DNA from 4 places in the Aquamicrobium lusatiense genome. Region 4 is predicted to be linked to each of the others. Evidence: predicted binding sites of a transcription regulator. Region 4 holds the regulator's gene; each other region holds the start of a gene.

Region 1 (5,727 bases), 1.4 Mb from region 4:
GCATGTTTTCCCATCTCGGCCGCGACAACTATTCGCGGCGCGCCTTTCTCGGTTCCGAGAATCTGGCCGATGTGCTCCGGCATGCGGGGCTTAAGGTCGAATGGTGGGAAAACAACACGGGGCCGAAAAACGTTGCTGATCGCATCCCCGTCGAGATGGTTGCCAACACACCCGATCCGGCCTTGTGTGCGGGCGGGGAATGCCTCGATCAGGTCCTCATCGACCGTCTGCGCGAGCGGCTCGTGACCTATGACGGCAATGGGGTTCTGATACTTCATGTCATGGGCAGCCACGGCCCGGCCTACTTCCGGCGCTACCCGCCGGATTTCGAGCGGTTCAAACCCGTCTGCCGCACTTCGGAACTGAATGACTGCTCATCGCAGGAATTGCTGAACGCTTATGACAACACCATCCTCTATACGGATTACATTCTGGCGTCGGTGATCGACCTGCTGAAGCAGCGCGAGGATCTGGAAACGGCCATGTATTACATGTCCGACCATGGCGAATCGCTTGGCGAGAACGGCCTCTATCTGCACGGCGCGCCCTACATGTTCGCGCCCGAAGAGCAGAAGCGGATACCCTTCATCGCATGGTTTTCAGGCAGCTTCGCCCGTCGGGACGGGCTGGATCTCGCCTGTCTGCGCGCGCGTGTGGGCGAGGAGCTGTCGCATGACAACATGTTCGACACGGTGCTTGGCCTGATGGATGTTCAGACCGATATCTACAAGCCCGCGCTGGACGCTTTCGCGGCTTGCCGTTCGCCGGCCACATCATCCGTCATGCCGTGAACGGAAGCCAGAATCTCGAACGAGCGGACGCGTGCGGCATGGTCGAATATCTGCGCCGTCACCATCAGCTCGTCCGCGCCGGTGCGGCGGATGAAGGCATCGAGGCCAAGCCTGACCTTTTCGGGCGAACCGACAATGGCGCAGGAGAGCGCATTGTTGAGCATGGCGTTTTCCTGTGCGCCGATGCGGGCCGTGTAGTTTTCCACCGGCGCAGGCAGCTTGCCCGGCCGTCCGCTGCGCAGATTGACGAAAGCCTGCTGGAGCGATGAGAACAGGTAGCGCGCTTCGTCGTCGGTTGTTGCGGCCACGACATTGAGGCCAAGCATGACATGCGGCTTCTGAAGATGTTCAGAAGGCTCGAAGCGTGAGCGGTAAAGCTCCAGCGCACGTTCCATCTCGGCAGGCGCGAAGTGCGAGGCGAAGGCGTAGGGCAGGCCAAGCATCGCTGCGAGCTGCGCGCCGTAGAGGCTTGAGCCGAGGATCCAGACCGGCACCTCTTCGCCTTCGCCGGGAATGGCGCGCACGCGCTGGCCTTCCCTGACGGGCTCGAAATAGGCCATCAGCTCCACCACATCGCGCGGGAAATTGTCGACCGAAGCGTCGAGATTGCGGCGCAGCGCCTGCGCGGTCAGCATGTCGGTGCCGGGTGCGCGGCCAAGCCCCAGATCGATGCGGCCCGGATGCAGCGCCGACAGAGTGCCGAACTGCTCGGCAATGACGAGTGGCGCGTGGTTGGGCAGCATGATGCCACCGGCTCCCACCCGGATCGTGCTGGTGCCTGCCGCGACATGGCCGATCACCACCGCAGTGGCGGCACTGGCGATACCCGGCATGTTGTGATGTTCCGCCAGCCAGTAGCGCCTGTAGCCCAGCCTTTCGGCATGGCGGGCAAGATCGAGCGTGTTGGCGAGCGATTGCGCGACCGTGCCGCCGTCGGTAACAGGCGCGAGGTCAAGGACGGAGAGTGAGGTCATCTCGGGTTCCCATATCATGTGCCGTCGGATATAGGGAGCGTGCCTGCGCATCGCAAATGTGCCAGACAGGTGTCGTCGCAGTGCAACATGCCGGGAATTCATGGCAGACATGCCGTTTTGGCGCTTGAAGTCTGGCGCTTGGCCCGTATGTAAGGCACGCGAACCGATTTCAGGGAAGTAAAGTTGGCTATCTACAGGGAAAAAGACATTTTCGAGCGGCGCAATGCCGCAAATGATGCGAAGAAGGCTCTTCTTGAGCGTTTCAAGCAACGTCCGGCGGAAGATGATCCGCGTGTGCTGGCTCGCAAGGCCGAGCGTGAGGCAATTCTCGCCGCCCGTGCTGAGCGCGAAGCCGAGAAGGCCAAGCTGAAGCAGGAAAAGATGGCCCGTGAGGCCGCCGCCCGCGCCGAGGCGGAGCGTATTGCGGCTGAGGAAGCGCGCATTCGTGAAGCTCAGGAAGCTGAAAGAGTGGCAGCAGAACTGGCCCTCGAAGCCGAGCGCAAGGCAAAGCGCGATGCGCGCTACGCTGCTCGCAAGACCCGTGGCGGCCGCGTGCCTCCCGGTTTCACCGGCCGCTGATCAGACAGCAGAACGAAATTGAAAAGGCCGGCCCTGCAACAGGGCCGGCCTTTTTGTATTTCTTCAGCTGGCCAGCTTCAGGCCGATGCATGCCGATCAGGCTGCCGTTGCTGGCTTGACGAAAAGCCGGATGTGGCCCAGCGCGATGCCCACTGTGCCGATCGCTGTCCGGCATAGCCGGTAGCGACAGGGAGTGCTTGAGCGCTGGCTCGGGAAGCACGACGCGGCCGATCATGGAAACAGTGGCAAGAGTGGTTGGCAGCGGTGTGGTGAAGCCGTGGGCTTGTTTCGGGCCGAACCCTTCCCGTGTCAAAGAAACCGGCAAGAATGAGCAGGAGCCGGCTCGTGGAAAGCTCCGTTTGATGGCGGATCATTCAAACCGGTCGCCCGGATTTCAGGTGTGGTTCGCTTTGTCGCTGGAGGGGACAAAACTGCTCGCTTCGCCGTTCAGACCGTGGGCTTGCTCCAGCTGTGACGCGCTAAAAGCGGTATGCGATGAAAGCCGTGTGGCCATCCCGCACACGGACGAAGAAAATATTTCGGCTCTGTCAGATCAAGGTGGGAATGCGCCTGAAGGGCGCGGGCAAAGGGCTGAAGCGCTCCCCAATCACGCGGAATCAGGCGCCATGCTTCCGGATCTCCGCCTTCAAGCAGGTCATTCCCTCAAACCTGTCCGCAACCGTTTGGCAACAAGTTTCAGTCGGCATCCTCCACGATACGTAACCGCAGTTGTCCGGTTCTGGATGTGGCCGCAGGGGCGGTTACTGCCTCGTCGGCGCTGGCGGCGGTCTGTCCCGCATTGCTGCTCAGTTCGAGCGCCTCGATCTTCTGTCCGCGCTTCGTCACTTTGGAGGCCGAGACGAGGATTTCATCTATGTCCCGGGTGGCCTGACCGAAATGGGTTTGCAACCGGCGCACCCGCTCGTCCAGCCGCGTGACATCCTCCATGAGCCGGATCACCTCGCCCTGGATGACATGGGCCTGCTCGCGCATGCGCGCATCCTTGAGGATCGCCTGTATGACCTGAATCGACAGCATCAGCAGCGATGGCGAGACGATGACGATACGAGAACGGTGGGCGCGCTGCACGAGCGCCTCGAAATTCTCGTGAATCTCGGCGAAAACCGATTCGGACGGCACGAACATGAACGCCGTGTCCTGTGTCTCGCCCTGAATGAAATATTTGCCGGCAATGTCGCGGATGTGGATTTCGACGTCGCGCCGGAAGGCCTGTGCCGCGGCCTTCTGCGCCTCCGGCGTTTCGGCCGCGCGAATGGCGTTCCACGCCTCCAGCGGAAACTTGGCGTCGATCACCAGCGAGGGGGCGTCGTTCGGCATCCTGACAAGGCAGTCCGGCCGGTTGCCGTTTGAAAGCGTGGCCTGAAACTCATAGGTGCCCATAGGCAGCCCGTCGGCGACGATGGCCTCCATGCGCGACTGGCCGAAGGCGCCGCGCGTCTGCTTGTTGGAAAGGATCGCCTGAAGCTGCACGACCTGACCGGCCAGCGCCTGTATGTTGCCCTGCGCGCTGTCGATGGTGGCCAGCCGTTCCTGTAGCCGCGAAAGGTTTTCATGCGTGGCGCGGGTCTGTTCGCTGATGGTCTGGCCGAGCCGCCCGCTCATGGCATCGAGCCGCTGGCTGATCGATTGCGTCAGTTCCGCCTGCCTCGTGCCGAACACTTCGGCGATGGCGCCCATGCGGCCCTGCATCTCGGCCTGGCTGCGCAGGATTTCCACCATCCGCGCCTCCGCATCGCGGGCGTTTTCTGCCGCTTCCGACACGGCAATGGCACGGGCCCGGGAAAACCGCAGCAGTGTGACGATCATCGCCACCGACAGGCACAGGAAGGCGACGGCGCAGAAGGCCAGCGCCTGACCAAGTGTGATCGTGGTGGCGCCAAGCTGGATGACGGTTTGAGAAAAGATGTCACTCATGTCGGCATGATAACAGAATTGCTCCTCTTCACCAGATCAAAACGTGAACAAGTATTGACCTTCACGGTTGACGGCGCATTGGCGAGGTCTTAGGTGAGCAGGATGACGATCAAGCCGCTCATCATCCTTCCCGATCCCTTGCTGCGTCAGGTGTCCAAACCGGTCGAGCGCGTCGACGATTCGCTGCGCAGGCTGGCCGACGACATGCTGGAAACCATGTATGACGCCCCCGGCATCGGCCTCGCCGCCATCCAGATCGGGCTGCCGATGCGGTTGCTGGTCATCGACCTCGCCAAGGAGGATGACGAACCGGCGCCGCATGTCTTCGTCAATCCCGAAATCCTGGAAAGCAGCGACGAGCGCTCCGTTTACGAAGAGGGCTGCCTGTCGATCCCCGAATATTACGCGGAGGTCGAGCGCCCGGCATCGGTGCGGGTGAAATATGTCGACCGGGATGGCAAGGAGCAGGAGATCAAGGCCGAAGGGCTGATGGCGACCTGCCTTCAGCATGAGATCGACCATCTCAACGGCGTGCTGTTCATCGACCACATTTCAAAGCTCAAGCGCGATATGGTGATGCGCAAGTTCCGCAAGCTGGCGCGTGACAAGCCGGCTCCGAAGCTCGTAGGCTGAAACCATGGCTTTGCGCGTCGTATTCATGGGCACGCCGGAGTTTTCGGCGCCCACGCTCCGCGCTGTTGCCGAAGCAGGCCACCAGATCGTCGCCGTCTATACCCAGCCGCCGCGCGCAGCGGGTCGGCGCGGGCTGGAACTCACGCCTTCGCCAGTCCAGCGCGAAGCCGAAAGGCTCGGCATTCCCGTTTTCACGCCGCTTTCGCTCAAGTCCGCAGATGAGCAGGAGGCCTTTCGCGCACTGAATGCCGACGTGGCGGTCGTCGTCGCCTATGGCCTGCTTCTGCCGAGCGCCATTCTGGAAGCGCCGCGCTTCGGCTGCCTCAACGGCCACGCCTCGCTTCTGCCGCGCTGGCGCGGCGCCGCCCCCATCCAGCGTGCCATCATGGCAGGTGACACCGAAACCGGCGTCATGGTCATGCGCATGGAGGAGGGGCTGGATACGGGCCCCGTGGCCCTGACCCGAAAGGTTGCCATCGGCGCGGACATGACCGGCGGTGAACTGCACGATGCGCTGATGCCGATCAGTGCGGAACTGATGGTGGAGGCGCTGGCGAAGCTTGAGGCCGGCACGCTCGGCTTCGTGCCGCAACCTGAGGAAGGCGCGCTCTACGCCAGAAAAATCGACAAGGCCGAAACCCGGATCGACTGGAGCCGCCCGGCACCTGAGGTCCACAACCACATTCGTGGCCTGTCGCCGTTTCCGGGAAGCTGGTGCGAGTTCGGAGCGGGCGGCAGGCCGGAACGGCTGAAGCTGTTGCGCTCGACGCTGGCTGAGGGAGCAGGCGAGCCGGGCACCGTGCTCGACGATGCGC
Region 2 (5,727 bases), 730 kb from region 4:
GGCCGGATCCGGTCGTCACTTTTGCGGGTGATTCCGATGCCCATATCGTGCGGGGTCTGGTGGCGATCCTTCTCGCCCTTTATTCCGGCCGCAAGGCCAGCGAAATTCTGGCGACCGATGCCGAAGGCACATTGCGCACGCTCGGCCTTGACGAGCACCTGACGCCACAGCGCTCGAACGGACTGCGCTCCATGGTCAACCGCATCCGAACCGATGCGCAAAAGGCAGGTGAGAACGTCTGAGCCGAGCCTCAGACGCTCCGCTTCCAGTCTTTTTTCTAGCGCACGTGCAGGCTCGGCCTGTAGTCCTGTGCGCCCCAATGCAGCATCTGGGCTGGTTTGCCGCTTTGCTGAGCCGCGCCCGGCCAATAATGGCGGGCCAGTGCCGCCAGAGCCGTCTTCAGCACCACCTTTCCCGAGCGCACCGGCCATGCGCGTTCAGCCTCTACGGTTTCCATTCCCTTGAGAAAACAGCAGACATCGATCAGGACGCCTGACAATTCGGGTCCAACTGCCACAATGGCTTTCTCTACCCGCATCCGCGCGCCAAGGGCGACGTCTGTAAGTTCGGCAGCACCACCTCCGCCCGCACGCTTTCCGGAAGCGACACTTGCAATCCAGTTTGCACCAAGCCGGGGCAGGAGCTGGCCCCGGGTGTAGTCGGCCCGCAGCCGCTCGCCCGCCTCGAACTCGCGCGCTGTCAGAAAGGCAGCGCCGGTCTTTGTCCGGAGGCGCGCCAGTTGTGCAAGCGGCGATTCCGCGAGATTTATCTGCGCCAGTTGCGGGCCCTCGCCCGCATCGACGCAGATGGTTTCGATATCTCTCGGCGAAGCATCGGAAGCACGTGCTGCATCCATTTCACGCATCATCCGCTCTCCCTTAGGCGTCACGGAGACACAATTGCCGTTCAGCATCAGCATCTGCTCCGCGACCAGGCAATCGAAAGGCACACGCCCCACACTGACGGTACCGCGCTCGCCGGCTTCAATCAGGACCTTGTTTGTCTGCGCAGCCGGGCTGACCTGACCCGGCCCCTTCTGCAGGAATTTCAGCACGCGCAACGTCACCTCGCGGAAAGAAGCCTGCATGCTCATATCCCCAGCCGGTTGCGGAAAGCTGCCGAGGCAATCTGCTCGAACATATGCACCACCCGGTCGAACTCGGGATCGTCACGAAGATCTTCGATGGTCTGGCATGCGTGAACCACCGTCGTGCGATCGCGCCCGAAACCGCGTCCCACATCGCCCATCGATAACCGCAGAACGACGTGCGCCACATACATGGCGATCTGCCTCACCCGTGCCACCGGCTGCGACGTGCGCCCGGGTTTGCGCAGCTCCTTCGATGAAAGCGAAAACAGCGCCGAAGCTATGTCGATCAGGCATTCGCAGACGTCCAGCGTGATCTCGTCACGCCGTTTGGGAAATGCATGTTCAGGCTCTCCATCCGGAGCAGGTTTGACTATCGGATGAATGGGATCATCTGGAATAGCGGTCATGTTGGCGTGCACGAAATTTCCTCCACCATAGGAATAGATTCCTTATAGAGGGTGTTCGCCGACATGTGAACAAACAAAGAACCCAACACAGCTTCGCATTAGGATAACATATTGATTTCATTTGAAATTGGAGAATGACCGCTTCCAGACGCAATGCATTTACTCCCCACCGCGGTTCCCCGGCCGATAGTAAGCCCCTATTTCACAGGAGGTGGCACATGCGATCGTTGAACGAGCAGGCGCAAGCTTTCGGCCAACAGAAACGGCAGCATGCCAGGCACGCCGGACAACTGGCAGCGTTGCAAATTTTATGCGGGATTGATCTGGGGGAAGCTTCGGTCAGTGAAGGAGCGGCAAGAACGAAGCTGCTTGACCGCATAGAACGCCTTCTGGAGCGCGAACGTCTGCGAGGCTTGCGCCGGCATTGGAACTACGATCTGAACCGTCACATCGCTCTCAAGCAGGCGCGCGATCAGCTCAGGGGCAATGGCAAGCCGACTTCTCCGTCGCATGCGCTTGTTGTGTGATGACACTCGAAACTGAAAAGCCCCCTGATATCTTCAGGAGGCTTTTTCGATTGGTGAGGCCGCAGGAAGGCTGCTTCTTTGAACTTCAAGGCTTCCGTCAGAACCAGGAGCGGGTGGCGCGTCCGAGCAATGTGGAATCTTCCGGCACCCCGGCATCGACCGGCGTGCCGCTCGGGTCATAGCTGGCGACCCGGGCGCCAAGCCCGTTGGTGACGACGATCGGCGTCTTGCCGGGAACGCGGCTGTGGAGATCGATGATGTCCTGATTCATCAGGCGCACACAGCCGGATGAAATGGACTTGCCGATCGAGTGCCATTCCGGAGAACCATGGATACGATAGAGCGTATCCTCGTTGTTCTGGAAAATGTAGAGCGCGCGCGCGCCGAGCGGATTCATCAGCCCCGGAGGCATGCCGCCATTGCGGACGCTGTATTTTTCGAGTTCAGGCTGACGGGCGATCATCTCGTCCGGCGGGGTCCACTTGGGCCATTCGCGCTTGTACTGAACCACTGCGCGCCCGGCCCATTCGAAACCGGCACGGCCAAGGCCAACACCATAACGGATGGCCTGTCCGCCCTCGCGCACCAGATAAAGGTAGTGCTGCGACGTATCGACGACAATTGTACCCGGGCGTTCGCCTGTCGGATCAGGAACGATCTGGCGCAGGAACTTTGAATCGATCTTGCGATAGGGAACGGCCGGAATTTCATAGCCGCCATCGAAAACTGGCCCGTACATGATGTCGTAGCTGCCGAGTTCAGGATGGGCTTGTGGTTCCGCAGGTTTCAGGGGCACCGGTGGAGCCGTTGTGGTGCAGGCCGAAACGGTGGCTGCGGCGGCTCCCATTGCCGTCAGGTTGAGAAAACGGCGTCTGGTCAGCAGGACGGGAGGTGAATCTGTTGCCATGAATTGTGGTCTCGATCTTTCTCTACTGTTCACATGGGCGAAGCCGTTGCCGGCATCGCCGCTCCCGACAGGGGCGATAGGTAGCGCCAAATCTGGCCGCAGGTAGGACAAATAAAGGCGAACATGTGACTAAGGTTCCACTGTTGCCGATCGGCAACGGGTTGTGTGAACCCTATATGGGGCGGCTGAAAGGAAGGTAAACAGATTATCCCTCCGATCACCGGCCAACTGATATGACGTCTTTGTGATCGCCATCCCGGCAATGCGGCTATCCGGATCAGGAGCAGTTTGTTCGCTTCGGAAGCAGGCATTTAGCATCTGGACCAATGGTCAAGATGCCGCGAGCCCTCTATTGAGAGAAGCGCATTCGACTCCCCCTTAGCGAATGGCTGAACGGGGAGTGATGCCTGCCCGCGGGGTGTTGTTCCCGGGGCTTACAGACCTATGTTAGTCCGGTAACCCCCCGGATTTATTTGAGGAGTAAGACGAATGGCTTTCGAACTTCCCGAACTTCCCTATGACTATGAGGCGCTTCAGCCCTTCATGTCGAAGGAAACGCTCGAATATCACCATGACAAGCACCACAAAGCCTATGTCGACAACGGCAACAAGCTGGCGGCCGAAGCCGGGCTGGGCGACCTGAGCGTCGAAGAAGTGGTGAAGCAGTCCTTCGGCAAGAACCAGGGTCTCTTCAACAACGCGGCCCAGCACTACAACCACATCCATTTCTGGAAGTGGATGAAGAAGGACGGCGGCGGCAACAAGCTGCCGGGCGCCCTGCAGAAGGCCGTCGACAGCGATCTGGGCGGTTATGACAAGTTCAAGGCCGATTTCATCAACGCCGGCACCACGCAGTTCGGCTCCGGCTGGGCATGGCTTTCGGTCAAGGATGGAAAGCTGGAGATCTCCAAGACCCCCAATGGCGAGAACCCGCTGGTTCACGGCGCTTCGCCGATCCTCGGCGTCGACGTCTGGGAGCACTCCTACTACATCGACTACCGCAACGCGCGTCCGAAGTATCTGGAGGCTTTCGTCGACAGCCTGATCAACTGGGATTATGTCCTTGAGCTGTACGAAAAGGCAAACGCCTGATCGTTTCAGCGTGAAACCCCGGGGGTAGATCCCCGGGGTTTCAGTCTTCAGGTCTTCACCAAAGCTTCACGCAAGCGTGAAGCGAAATCATCCAGATTTTGAGACAGTTTAGCACCATCTCCGATTCTGTCGGAGCAGCCACGTTTCTTCATCAGATTCGGAGCCAGACATGAAAAAGCTTCTACTCGCCATTTCCATCTTCGCCATTGCCGGCTCTGCCGCATTTGCCGACACTCTGGCCGACCGCAAGGCCCTGATGAAAGAGCGGGGCAAGCTGACTGGCGAGCTCTCCAAAGTGGTGAAGGGCGAGACCCCCTTTGACGCGGCTGCCGTTCTCAAGACCCTGCAGGACATGCAGGCTAACGCCGAAAAGTTCGATGTCGAGGCGCTTTATCCGGCCGGTTCGGATACGGGCGATACGACCGCCGCGCCAAAAATCTGGGAAGACCCGGACGGGTTCAAGGCTGCTGAAGGCAAGTTCGAGGCCGCCGTCAACGCGGCCGTGACCGATGCACCGGCTGACGTCGATGCACTCAAGGCGAAGTTCGGCGCCATCGGCGCAAGCTGCGGCGCCTGCCACGAGACGTTCCGCGTCCGCAAGGGCTGACCGGCCCCGATGTCCAGACGCGGAAAAATCGCCGCCACTCTTGGCGTTGTGGTTGGGCTGGGCGCGGTAGCTGGATGGGTCGCCTCCGCCCCCCATCGCCCGGATTCCCAAATCATGGCCTCTGCCGCGCCGGGAGACGCTGAACGCGGAGCGCGTATGTTCCATGCAGGCGGCTGTGCTTCCTGCCATGCCGCCAAGGGCGCAGAGGGCGATGCGCGCTTCACGCTTGCCGGCGGTGTGGAGCTTGCCACACCGTTCGGCACCTTCGTCGCACCGAATATCTCGCAAGACAAAAATGACGGCATAGGGAACTGGACGCTCGACGATTTTGCCGCCGCAATGCTGAAAGGCGTTTCCCCGGACGGACGCCACTACTACCCTGCGTTTCCGTATGCCTCATATGCCCGTATGAAACCGCAGGACATAGCCGATCTGTTCGCCTTCATGCAGACGCTTCCGGCAGCGGCCGGGCATACAGCTGCACATGATCTCACATTTCCCTACAACATCCGCCGCGGGATCGGGCTGTGGAAGCTCCTCTATCTTGACGAGCGGCCGGTGGTGGAATTCGCCGAAGGCACGCCGGACAAGGTTCTGGCCGGGCGCTATCTGGTCGAGGGCCCCGGCCATTGCGGAGAATGCCATACACCGCGCGATTTCGCCGGTGGAAGCGACAGGAACCAGTGGCTCGCCGGCGCGGTTGCGGCGGAAGGCGAAGGTGTTGTGCCCAACATCACCGCCGGTGAAGGCGGCATCGGCGACTGGTCGGAATCCGACATCGCCGGCTATCTCGAAACGGGCTTTACGCCAGACTTCGATTCCGTCGGCGGATCGATGGTGGAAGTGCAGAAGAACATGGCGGAACTCACCAGCGAAGACCGCGAGGCGATCGCGGCCTATCTGAAAGCCATACCGGCACGCCAGAACGGTTATCCGGCGCGCCAGTAGCGACCGCTGTCAGGTGGCGGGCTTCACGTCCGCCTTGCCGGTAGCCTTCAGGGCAAAGGAATAGGTGTAAGCTATCTCCTCCAGCCGCGAGAAGCGGCCTGACGCGCCTGCATGGCCCGAGTCCATGTTGATCTTGAACAGGACGGGAT
Region 3 (5,727 bases), 680 kb from region 4:
AAGAAGTACGAGGCCGGCGGCATCGCCAAGGACGGCGCAAAGCTGGTGACGGCGGTGGCCACGGCCAGCGTGCCGAAGGTGACGATGATCATCGGCGGCTCGTTCGGCGCCGGCAATTACGGCATGTGCGGACGCGCCTATTCGCCCCGCTTCCTTTGGATGTGGCCCAATGCCCGCATTTCGGTGATGGGCGGCGAGCAGGCGGCCATGGTGCTGGCGCTGGTCAAACGCGAAGGCATCGAGCGCAAGGGCGGCACCTGGAGCGCGGAAGAGGAAGCGGAGTTCAAGCAGCCGACGCTGGAGAAATACGAGCGCGAAGGCCATCCGCTCTATTCCTCGGCACGGCTGTGGGACGACGGCATCATCGATCCGGCCCGCAGCCGCGAGGTGCTGGCGCTGTCGCTTTCGGCAGCGCTCAACGCACCGGTGCCGGACACCAAGTTCGGCCTGTTCAGGATGTGAGGGCGGCCATGTTCAAGAAGATACTCATCGCCAACCGGGGCGAGATCGCCTGCCGCATCATCCGCACCGCGAGGCGCATGGGCGTGGCGACGGTCGCCGTCTATTCCGACGCAGATGCGGGTTCCATGCATGTGGCCATGGCCGACGAAGCGGTTCGCATCGGCCCCGCACCCGTAACCGAAAGCTATCTCGTCGGCGAACGCATCGTCGCCGCGGCGCTGGAGACCGGCGCCCAAGCCATTCATCCGGGCTACGGCTTCCTGTCGGAAAACCCCGATTTCGTGGACCGCGTGGTCGACGCCGGGCTGGTCTTCATCGGTCCCTCCGCCGCCTCGATCCGGGCCATGGGCCTCAAGGATGCGGCCAAGCGGCTGATGGAGAAGGCCGGCGTGCCGGTGGTGCCCGGCTATCACGGCGAGGCGCAGGACATCGTGCTGCTCGCCTCCAAGGCCACTGAAATCGGCTATCCGGTGCTGATCAAGGCGCGCGCCGGCGGCGGCGGGCGCGGCATGCGGCGCGTCGATCATCCGGGCGATTTTGCCGAGGCGCTTTCTTCAGCACGGCGCGAGGCCAAGGCCGCTTTCGGCGACGACCGAGTGCTGGTCGAGAAATATGTCGAGAAGCCGCGCCACATCGAGGTGCAGGTGTTCGGCGACAATCACGGCAATGCCGTGCATCTGTTCGAGCGCGACTGCTCGGCTCAGCGCCGCCACCAGAAGGTGATCGAGGAGGCCCCCGCCCCCGGCATGACCGACGAGATGCGCGCCGCCATGACCGAAGCCGCGATCAAGGCGGCGAAGGCCATAGCCTATTCCGGTGCCGGCACCATCGAGTTCATCGTCGATGCCTCGCAGGGGCTGCGGCCCGACCGCTTCTGGTTCATGGAGATGAACACGCGCCTTCAGGTCGAGCATCCGGTGACCGAGATGATCACCGGGGTCGATCTGGTGGAATGGCAGTTGCGCGTTGCCCATGGCGAGGTGCTGCCGCTGCGCCAGGACGAGATCGAGCTCGACGGCCACGCATTCGAGGCGCGGCTTTACGCCGAGGACGCCGCGCGCGGTTTCCTGCCGGCGACCGGAACGCTGCACCATCTGTGGTTCCCCGATGAAGCCGCGCCCGGCACGTCGCTTCGCGTGGAAACCGGCGTGCGTGAAGGCGATACGATTTCGCCCTTCTATGATCCGATGATCGCCAAGCTGGTGGTTCACGGGCCGGATCGTAAAACGGCGCTCGACGGGCTCGGCGACATGCTGGCTGAAACCGAAATTGCCGGCTCGACGGTGAACACCGCCTTCCTTGCCGCCCTTGCCGCGGACCCGGATTTCGCCTCCGGCGACGTCGATACCGGACTGATCGGGCGCAAGCAGGACGAGCTGACCGCAATTCCTGCCCCTTCCGGGGCGGTGGTGGCCGCGGCCGTTCTGTCCGCGTCCGGCCTTTCCGACATGGCGAATGCCGGCGATCCATGGTCCGCGCTTGCCGGCTATGCGCATTTCCATGCAACGCCCAGACGCGTCACACTCGGCTATGGTGAGGAAGTCGTCAGCGCCAAGGTGGGTGTCGAGGCAGGCCGGACATTCGTCGAACTGGATGCACGCGATGGCGAAACGCTTCGCCTGCTTCCGCCATCGATCAATCTGGCGCGCTGGCTGGGTCATGTCAGCGTCTTCGACGGGCCGGTCAGCTACACATTCGCCGTTCCCGACCCGCTGGACCGGGCCGACGAAGCGGGCGGCGGCACCGACAGCCTGCGCGCGCCGATGCCGGGGCTGGTGAAGGTGGTGCGGGCTGCCGCTGGCGACAGTGTGACGAAGGGGCAACCTCTGCTCATTCTTGAGGCCATGAAGATGGAACATTCCATCGCAGCACCTCATGACGGCGTGATCGTGGAGATCGCCACGGAAGGCAGTCAGGTGAGCGACGGAACGGTACTTGTGCGCTTTGCCGAACAGGCAGGCGAGTGAACAGCCAGACTGACGAAGGGCGCCTGCTGCCTTTGCTGCCCGCGAACTGAGCCTGTTCTCCGGCCGCGGGACGCTGGAAAAGCCGAAAGCCACGCCGATCTTGTTCCGATCGGTCGCGGCCCGGCTTGCGTGGGTGTTTATCTGCATGGCATCGCCCCTCTGTTAAGGGTCCGATGCTCAAGACGCGCCCCCGCGCCTTTTATTTCCCACGCTTTCCCTGTTTTCTGGCCCTGTGTTCTGGCCCTGTGTTCTGGCCCTGTTGCTGGCGGCTTGCCGTTGGAGCGGCGACCGCCTGTATTCAGGCCGCGTTCTGCGCGCGGCTTTTCTTCCGGATCAGTGCATCGTCATCCATTCACGCGCTTCGCGCAGCGCCCGTGCCAGATCGGTCTTCGACATGCTGGCCGAGATTTCCGAGCGGAGTTCGGCAGCGCGGGCCGACCCCTTGATGGCTGCGATGTTGAACCACTTGTGCGCTGCCACCTGATCGACCTCGCAATCGCGGCCGGTGGCGTACATCATGCCCAGTTCAACGAACATGTCGGCCTGAGCCATCGTGCCCATGGTGCCGAAACCAGCGTCGTGCATTTCAAAACGTGCCATTTTCAAACCCCTGTCCCGTTGCGAGAGCGCCCCTTTCTTTGAAGCTGTGGGGCTGCTCTTCGATGCTTCCGAGAATGCAGCAGGCGCTTGAATTCGCCGTAAAAAGACGTGCTTAATTTGAAGAAAACAAAGCTAAAACAAGAGGTAAACGTGACCATTCGTTAACGATGGAAAGCCCGGCAATCGCTGGCTTTTGTCTCGAATTTTACGGAAAATTCGGAATTGAAATTCAACGCTTCGCTAACCAAGCCAAAGCATCGCTTTTCAGGCAGCGGTCATTTTCAGGCCGGAAAGGCTGCTAATATTTCTTGTCATCCTTCCCCAGCGGCACGGCTTTCGCTTTGCAAAAGAGTGGATTAGCCTGCGTTTTCGTAAGAGGAACGCAGTGCTCAGGGAGGAGACATGTTTCGCATTACCAGCGTGGCGGCACTCGCCATCATCATGACGGCCGGCGTTGCATTCGCCGATCCGATCGAAGGCTCGTGGAAGCGGCCGAACGGCACCGTGATTTCCTATGCTGGCGGCGGAGCCAAATATTGCGGCACCGTGATGACCGGAGAATACAAGGGCAAGTCGATCGGCTGCATGGAAGGCAGCAACGGCGCCTACAAGGGCACCGTGAACAAGCTGGACGAGGGCAAGACCTACAACGGCAAGGCCAGCGTTTCGGGCAACACGCTGTCGCTTTCCGGCTGCGTGCTCGGCGGGCTGATCTGCAAGAGCGAGAAGCTCACCCGTCAGTAAAGCTGCCTGCGCATCAACGGAAAAGGCCGCCGGTCGGAGCATGTCCACCCGGCGGCCTTTCCATTTTCAGGGAGCGGCTTTTCAGCCGCGCGCTGTCTGACCGAACAGAATTTTCTGCGCTTCCTTGTCGTCGGCCAGATTGTTGCGGTGATCCTGACCGACTTCCACCGCCTTCTGCACGGCGGGCCGCGCTGCGATCGCCTCGAACCAGCGCTTCAGGTTCGGAAATTCTTCCAGATCCTGTCCCTGATTACGGTAAGGCCGCACCCACGGGAATGACGCCATGTCGGCAATCGAATAGTCGCCGGCGAGATATTCACGGTCGGCAAGACGCTTGTTCATGACGCCGTAGAGGCGGTTGACTTCGTTGGTGTAGCGATCGATGCCGTACTGGATTTTTTCCGGCGCATACTGGCGGAAGTGATGCGCCTGTCCGGCCATGGGGCCGAGGCCGCCCATCTGCCAGAACAGCCACTGATCCACTTCAGTGCGTTGGCGCTCATCGGCAGGATAGAACCGCCCGAACTTGCGGCCGAGATATTGCAGGATGGCGCCGGATTCGAAGACGGAGATCGGCTCTCCATTCCATTTTCCATCCGAAGAGGGGCCTTCCGGATCGACGATCGCCGGCATGCGGTTATTGGGCGCGATCTTCAGGAAGGACGGCTCGAACTGCTCGCCACGCCCGATGTTCACATAATGCACCTCATAGGGGATGCCTGCTTCCTCCAGGTAGATCGTGATCTTGTGGCCGTTGGGCGTCGGCCAGTAGTGGAGTTCAATGGGAGCGCTCTGCGTCGTCATACGTCTTTCTCCGGCAGCTTGATGACCTGTTCAACCAGATAAGCGCTCCGCCGGCCGGCGCAATGCGCCGGTGTGGTTAAGGAGCGTCAATAATTTTGAACCTCACATGAACGGCCCTCTCAGAGAGGGTTCAGCCGGGCAATGCGATGCTGTTTCCAACATCAAGGGAAACGAGACATGCTCGCTCGCCGCTTCACCATCGTCTGTCTGCTGGCCACCCTCTTCGGCATCGGCTTTGCCATGATCGTCGCGGAAAACGGCCGCCAGCCCCGCCACTGGGAGCAGGTGCGAGCCGGAAAATGCCTCTTTGGCTGCACCAGCATCAGCCGCTGAAGCAGGAACGGAGATCAGGACCATGAACGCCATCACCGAAAACAGCCTGAGCTTCCTGCGTGTCCTGCCCCGCGCGCTGCTCATCCTCACCATGCTTGCAGCTCCGGTTCTCGCCGTTCCGATGGTGCGCGGGGATTTGGGCCAGACCATCGAAGCACCGTCGCTGAAGAAGAAGGGCATGGGCTTCGTGCTTCTGGTCAGCCTGCAGCGGGGCTGAGGATCAACAGCAAGCTCCATCAGCCCCCTTCCCCACCATCCTGCCCCGGCCATATAGTGGGCCATGGAAAACAGAATCTACCCGCAAGCCATCGAAACGATCATCACGCCGGAGCCGGTGAAACCACAGAGCTTCGACGATCCGGCCGCCATCGTCGCGGCGCTGCGCCGCATCTATGAGCGCAACACCCGGTTCCTGAGGGATTCCTTTGCCGCGCTTGCATCGGGCGGCGATACCGACAGGCGCTATCGGGCCTTCTATCCGGAAGTCGGCGTAACGACGACCTCGTTCACGCAGGTGGATTCGCGGCAGGCCTATGGCCACATGCCCCTGCCCGGCTATTTCTCGACCACCATCACCCGCCCAGATCTGTTCGAGACCTATCTCACAGAGCAGTTTCGCCTGATCATACGCAATCACGGCGTCCCGATCACGGTGCAGGAATCGACCACCCCCATCCCCCTGCATTTCGCCTTCCTTGAAGGCACCTATGTGGACGGCGCCGCGGCCGAGCGCATCCGGCGGCCGATCCGGGATCTGTTCGACGTGCCAGACCTCGACGGTATCGACGATCATATCGCCAACGGCACCTTCGACCTT
Region 4 (5,727 bases):
CATCAGACACAGAATCGGCGGGCCGGAAGGCGAAATCGCGGCAGCGCTGATCGTCGGGGTGCGGGCAGGCATTCCCGAAGAAATAAACGAGGCAATGCGCAAGACAGGCATCTATCACATTATCTCCATATCCGGCCTGCATATGGCGCTGGTGGCGGGTACGGTGATGGGATTGATGCGCGGATTGTTCGCCGCATTCCCGGATTTTTCCTCCCGTCATCCGGTCAGGAAATATGCAGCACTTACCGCACTTTTTGCGATTTTCGCCTACCTGCTGATCTCCGGCATGGTGGTTGCTGCCGTGCGCTCGTTCATCATGCTGGCCGTCATGCTGGTGGCCGTCCTGTTCGACCGAAGCGCGCTCACAATGCGCAATCTCGCCATTTCGGCGATCATCGTCATCCTGGTCACGCCCCATGAGGTGGTGGGGCCCAGCTTCCAGATGTCGTTCGCGGCAACGGCGGCGCTCGTCGGCGCCTATGCGGCATGGTCGGACTACAAGGCGCGCCGCCCTGTCGCGCGGGTTTACAAAAAGTCAGGCCTCGTTCGGTCGCTGATCCGCGCTCTGGTCACCATGATGATTGGCCTTGCCGCGACGTCCGTGGTTGCCGGTGTTGCCACGACCCTCTACGCGGCATGGCACTTTCAGCGCGTTGCACCGCTCAGCCTGCTGGCCAATCTGGCGGTGATGCCGGTCGTCTCGATCATTGTCATGCCTTTTGCTGTCTTTGCATCGCTCGCCATGCCTTTCGGGCTTGATGGCCCTCTCTTGCAGATCATGGGCAAGGGGCTGACGGCAGTGATTTTCCTTTCCGAAAAGATCGCGGACATGTCGCCAGTCGACGCGATCGGGCTGATTCCACCCGAGGCAGTGCTTCTGGCGACGATTGCGCTGGTGATTGCAACGATGACGACAACATGGCTGCGCCTTGTTGCACTGCCATTCGCCATAGGCAGCCTGCTCACGCTGGGTTCCGCCCGAACGCCTGACATTCTCATTTCAGAAGATGCCCGGCTGATTGCCGTCGCCATGGAAGGCGGGCAGGTTGCGGTCAACCGACCCCGCCCGAATGCCTTCACCATGGATAACTGGAGCCGGGCGATGGACTCTGAGATGGTATTGCCGCCAACCCGCGTAAAGCAGCCGGACGAAGGTATTTTTCTGCAGGATTTTATCGCCTCTGCGAAGCAGGAAAGTACAGCAGCAGGGTTTGTATGCTCCGGGAAAACATGTGCGTTGCGCAGTCCCTCTGGCCTGCTTGTCGTGCAGGCTCCGGATGCAGCTACGGCCGCCAAAGCATGTGCCCATGCAACAGTCATCGTGATCGAGGACGCGGTTACGCGTAGCCCATGCCGAAAATCTCAGGCAATTGTGGTGACCCGTCGGGAGCTGGCGCAAAAGGGAAGTGCCGAAGTCTATCTGGAAAAGATCGACACTGCTTCTGCTGTTGTTTCAGCCGGAAATTCATTGCCAATCATCGGAGAGCCAAAGGTGCGCTTCGCAATTGAAGGGAATTATCGGCCATGGCACACCCAGCGCCGATACTCGCGGGAAGCCCGTGGCTTGCCGCCCTATGAGAGAAAAGTTGCCTCAGCACCTGCGGAAACGCCTGTTCTCTCGGCCTCGGACAAGATCGAATAAGCGATAAAGACAGGGCGCATCCTGAACAGTGTGCACCTCCCTAGGCACGTCTGCTTGCGCGGGTGGGTAAAATGCAGACCCAGTTACGCGGGAAATCGAACATCGTGGCAGATCGCTCGACTGGCGGCTCACCTATGAAGATAAAATCTGCTCGCCGTTCGTACAGGCCGTAAAGTGCTCTTCAACTATCTGCGATCAACAGATTGATTCCAGCGTTTTAAGAGCGCTCAAATGGCGACATAAATATTTCGATCATTTCCCCAAGATGTTGTTTTAATATCCTGATAGATAATGTTTTTTCAGAACAGAGCGAAAACAAAAATCCGGTTCGCTCCGTTTCATTTCCGGATCAATAACGGCGGATCAATCCGACCAGCCTGCCTTGCACCTTGACGCGGTCGGGTCCGAAAATCCGGGTTTCGTAAGCCGGATTGGCGGCTTCAAGCGCGATGGAGGCGCCTTTGCGACGGAACCGCTTCAGGGTTGCTTCTTCCTCGTCAACGAGTGCCACGACTATATCGCCCGGGGTGGCTGTATCGCCGTTGCGGATGATGACGGTATCGCCATCAAAAATGCCTGCCTCGATCATGGAATCGCCCCGAACTTCGAGGGCATAATGCTCGCCGCCCGACAGCATCTCCGGCGGCACCGAAATGGAATGTGTCTTGTGCTGGATCGCATCGATCGGAACACCCGCAGCGATCCGCCCCATCACGGGGATGGAAACCGCCGAAGCGCTGTCATCGTCATTGCTGGCGACCTGCGGCTTGCGAACATCCTTTGCCGGCTGCCCAAGGCTTCCCTGAATGACGCTGGGTGAAAATTTTCGTGCGCTGTTTAGGCCGGGGGCAATGGAATCGGGCAGGCGCAGCACTTCCAGCGCACGCGCACGATTGGGCAGGCGACGGATGAACCCACGTTCTTCCAGTGCGGTGATCAGGCGATGGATGCCCGACTTCGAGGCAAGGTCCAGCGCTTCCTTCATTTCGTCGAAAGAGGGCGGAATGCCACTCTCCTTCAAACGCTCATGGATAAACAGAAGCAGTTCATGTTGCTTGCGCGTCAGCATAGGTTCCCCCGGCAGCGGCGAATCCAGAATCGGAAAACAAACCCGGAACAAACACTATATGTTCCAGTTGTGTTCCGCAACCGCTTAAAATCAGAACGATCCGGGACGGCTTCAACCGATCATCATCAACTGGCAGGGATCGCCGATTTCCGATGCTGGCTGGAAGGGGGCGCGTATGACGAGACCCCCGGATGCGGCCATGGTGCGCAGCATGGAGGAATCCTGTACACCGAAGGGCGTGGCAATCAGCTGGCCGTCGCGTTCCTCGATGGCGGCACGAACATAGTCCTGCCGATGGTCGTTGGCTGAAACCGGTGCCCCGAGCGTCGCTGTCCTGATGTCCTGATGGAAAGTCCGGCCGCCAAGGCGGGCGAGCAGAGGTTTCAGGAAAAGCTGCGAGCAGACGAGGCTTGCCACGGGATTTCCGGGCAGGCCCAGACATCTGATGTTGTCCATTCTGCCGAACATCAGCGGCTTTCCTGGCCGCATGGCGATCCGCCAGAAGTCGAGCGTCATGCCTTCGCGCGTCAGAACCTTGTGAACGAGATCGTGATCGCCGACGGAGGCTCCGCCAGATGTGACGATGACGTCCGCGCCGGCAGCAACAGCCTGCTTCACCAGCGCCGAGATTGCATCCTCGCGATCTGGTGCGATGCCAAGATCGAGAACATCGGCGCCCACGGCGCGGGCCGCGGCTGCGATGCCATAGCTGTTGGATGAAATGATCTGCCCCGGCCCCAGTTCGCTTCCCGGCAGGCACAATTCGTCGCCGGTGGCGATGATGGCGACCAGAGGCCGTTTGACGACCTTGAGGCGCGCGTGATTGGCCGAAGCGGCAAGCGAAAGCGCGCTGGCACGCATCAGATGGCCTTTTTCGACGAGAAGGTCGCCAGTCGTGAAATCCAGTCCGGCGCGCCGCACATTGCGACCGGCAGCGGTCGGCTCGCGCAGGCGAATGACGCCATCTGCCGGCCTGTCGACATTTTCCTGAATAACGACCGTATCGGTTCCAGCGGGCAGGGGTGCGCCGGTGAAGATGCGCACGCACTGGCCGGCCTCGACAGAGCCTGAAAATGTGCTGCCGGCGGCCACTTCGCCGATGACGGCCAATTCACCGTCCGTGGTCTGCGCGTCGGCGCCCTGCATGGCATAGCCATCCATCGCCGAGGCGTCGAACGGAGGCTGCGTACGCAGCGCCACGATTGACTCGGCAAGCACGCGATCATACGCATCCTTGAGGGGTACGCTTTCGCCATCGAGGGGTCCGACATCCTCCAGAAGGCGTTGCAGCGCCGTTTCCATCGGGACCAGCGCCATGTCAGGGTTCTGCCTTGTAGTCGCCTGATTTTCCTCCGGTCTTGGAGGTAAGCCTGATGTCGGAAATAATCATCGCGCGGTCCACGGCCTTGGCCATGTCGTAGATGGTGAGGCAGGCGACGGACGCAGCCGTCAGCGCCTCCATTTCAACGCCGGTCTTGCCGGTGACGCGCGCCAGCGCCTGAACCCTGAGGCCCGGCAGATCGTGATCCGGCTCGATATCGACGCTGACCTTGGTGAGCAGCAGGGGGTGGCAGAGCGGGATGAGCTCGTGCGCCTTCTTGGCGGCCATGATGCCGGCTATGCGGGCTGTCGAAAGGACGTCGCCTTTCTTAGCGTTGCCTGCGAGGATCATGGCAAGCGTTTCGGCCTGCATGCGAACGCTGCCCCCGGCGATAGCCTCCCGTACGGTCTCGGCCTTGCCGCCGACATCGACCATATGCGCTTCGCCGGAAGCGCCGATATGCGTAAGGCCGGTTCCGGCCGGGGAGGGGCGTTCGCTCACGGCAGCTATGCCTCGCCTGATTCGAGCCCAAGGAGGATGCGCGTGGCACTGGTAACGTCATCCTGACGCATCAGGCTTTCGCCAACGAGGAAGGTGCCGATGCCGCTCCGGGCCAGCCGCTTGCAGTCCTCATTGGTGAAGATACCGCTCTCGCCGACGAGCAGCCTGTCGGCCGGAATCATCGGGGCAAGACGTTCGCTGGTTTCCAGCGAGGTTTCGAAGGTGCGCAGATTGCGGTTGTTGATCCCGATAAGGCGCGAGGAAAGGCGAAGCGCACGAACCGTTTCTTCCTCGTCATGCACCTCGATCAGTGCGTCCATGCCGAGCGAGAAGGCGGTGTCTTCGAGCGCCTGCGCGGTGGCATCATCGACGCTTGCCATGATGATGAGGATCGCATCCGCCCCCCATGCGCGCGCCTCATGCACCTGATAGGTGTCGAACAGAAAATCCTTGCGCAGCGCGGGAAGGCTGACAGCCTCACGCGCCCGGGTCAGATATTCCGGGGCGCCCTGAAAAGACGGTCCGTCCGTCAGCACCGAAAGGCAGGCAGCGCCGCCGGCCTCATAGGCACGGGCAAGAGCGGGCGGATCGAAATCGGCCCGGATAAGGCCTTTTGACGGGCTGGCTTTCTTGATCTCGGCAATGAGCGCGAAGCGGCCTTCGTGATTGCATGTTTCAAGTGCGGACAGGAAGCCGCGCGGCTTTTCCTGATCTGCTGCCCGGGCTTTCAGCTCGGAAAGGGGCCTGCGCGCCTTTGCTGCGGCGATCTCGTCACGCTTGTAGGCTTCAATCTTACGCAGAATGTCTGACATGGCTAAGCGTTGGAAACCTCGATCAACTTGTTCAGAACTCTGGTCGCATTCCCATTGTCGATCGCTTCGCGGGCTCTGACGATTCCGTCTTCAAGTGTCCTGACCCTGTCGGCAACGACCAGTCCGGCACCAGCATTCATCAGCACCGTATCACGATATGCGCCGGGAGTTCCCGAAAGAACACCGCGCAATGCGGCCGCGTTGAATTCCGAATCTCCTCCGCGCAACGCTTCCTTGGAATGGCGTTGCAGCGCAAAGGCTTCAGGGGTGAGGGTGAAACTGCGGATTTCACCGTTCACGAGTTCGGCAACATGGGTTTCGCCCGTTACGGTGATCTCGTCATAGCCATCGCCGTGAACGACCCACACATGTCTGGAACCGA

The links. Region 4 encodes LexA, which represses DNA repair genes until DNA is damaged. Its sites were predicted from a motif close to TGTTCNNNNTGTGTTCNG; they were not measured.
Region 1: HNR59_RS05280 (DNA recombination protein RmuC) is a predicted target of LexA. The motif match lies at 4,312-4,329, and genes of this name have one in related genera.
Region 2: HNR59_RS08230 (cytoplasmic protein) is a predicted target of LexA. The motif match lies at 1,563-1,580, and genes of this name have one in related genera.
Region 3: HNR59_RS08505 (sel1 repeat family protein) is a predicted target of LexA. The motif match lies at 3,152-3,169, and genes of this name have one in related genera.

Annotation. Positions count from the first base shown of each region.
Region 1 covers NZ_JACHEU010000001.1:1,102,368-1,108,094, forward strand. The annotation lists gene HNR59_RS05265 (phosphoethanolamine transferase) at 1-791, shown strand, start outside; gene HNR59_RS05270 (LLM class flavin-dependent oxidoreductase) at 725-1,765, opposite strand; gene HNR59_RS05275 (DUF6481 family protein) at 1,949-2,344, shown strand; gene HNR59_RS05280 (DNA recombination protein RmuC) at 3,041-4,279, opposite strand; gene def (peptide deformylase) at 4,382-4,912, shown strand; gene fmt (methionyl-tRNA formyltransferase) at 4,917-5,727, shown strand, end outside.
Region 2 covers NZ_JACHEU010000001.1:1,722,690-1,728,416, reverse strand. The annotation lists gene HNR59_RS08245 (SufE family protein) at 1-242, shown strand, start outside; gene HNR59_RS08240 (DUF6456 domain-containing protein) at 278-1,087, opposite strand; gene HNR59_RS08235 (helix-turn-helix domain-containing protein) at 1,090-1,509, opposite strand; gene HNR59_RS08230 (cytoplasmic protein) at 1,716-2,024, shown strand; gene HNR59_RS08225 (L,D-transpeptidase) at 2,122-2,931, opposite strand; gene HNR59_RS08220 (superoxide dismutase) at 3,421-4,023, shown strand; gene HNR59_RS08215 (c-type cytochrome) at 4,193-4,630, shown strand; gene HNR59_RS08210 (c-type cytochrome) at 4,640-5,578, shown strand; gene HNR59_RS08205 (S9 family peptidase) at 5,588-5,727, opposite strand, start outside.
Region 3 covers NZ_JACHEU010000001.1:1,778,261-1,783,987, reverse strand. The annotation lists gene HNR59_RS08515 (carboxyl transferase domain-containing protein) at 1-462, shown strand, start outside; gene HNR59_RS08510 (acetyl/propionyl/methylcrotonyl-CoA carboxylase subunit alpha) at 471-2,429, shown strand; gene HNR59_RS08505 (sel1 repeat family protein) at 2,763-3,029, opposite strand; gene HNR59_RS08500 (DUF2147 domain-containing protein) at 3,432-3,773, shown strand; gene HNR59_RS08495 (glutathione binding-like protein) at 3,855-4,577, opposite strand; gene HNR59_RS08490 (hypothetical protein) at 4,755-4,910, shown strand; gene HNR59_RS08485 (hypothetical protein) at 4,933-5,127, shown strand; gene HNR59_RS08480 (AMP nucleosidase) at 5,191-5,727, shown strand, end outside.
Region 4 covers NZ_JACHEU010000001.1:2,454,271-2,459,997, reverse strand. The annotation lists gene HNR59_RS11795 (ComEC/Rec2 family competence protein) at 1-1,642, shown strand, start outside; gene lexA (transcriptional repressor LexA) at 1,992-2,711, opposite strand; gene HNR59_RS11785 (molybdopterin molybdotransferase MoeA) at 2,823-4,028, opposite strand; gene moaC (cyclic pyranopterin monophosphate synthase MoaC) at 4,030-4,533, opposite strand; gene trpC (indole-3-glycerol phosphate synthase TrpC) at 4,539-5,345, opposite strand; gene trpD (anthranilate phosphoribosyltransferase) at 5,348-5,727, opposite strand, start outside.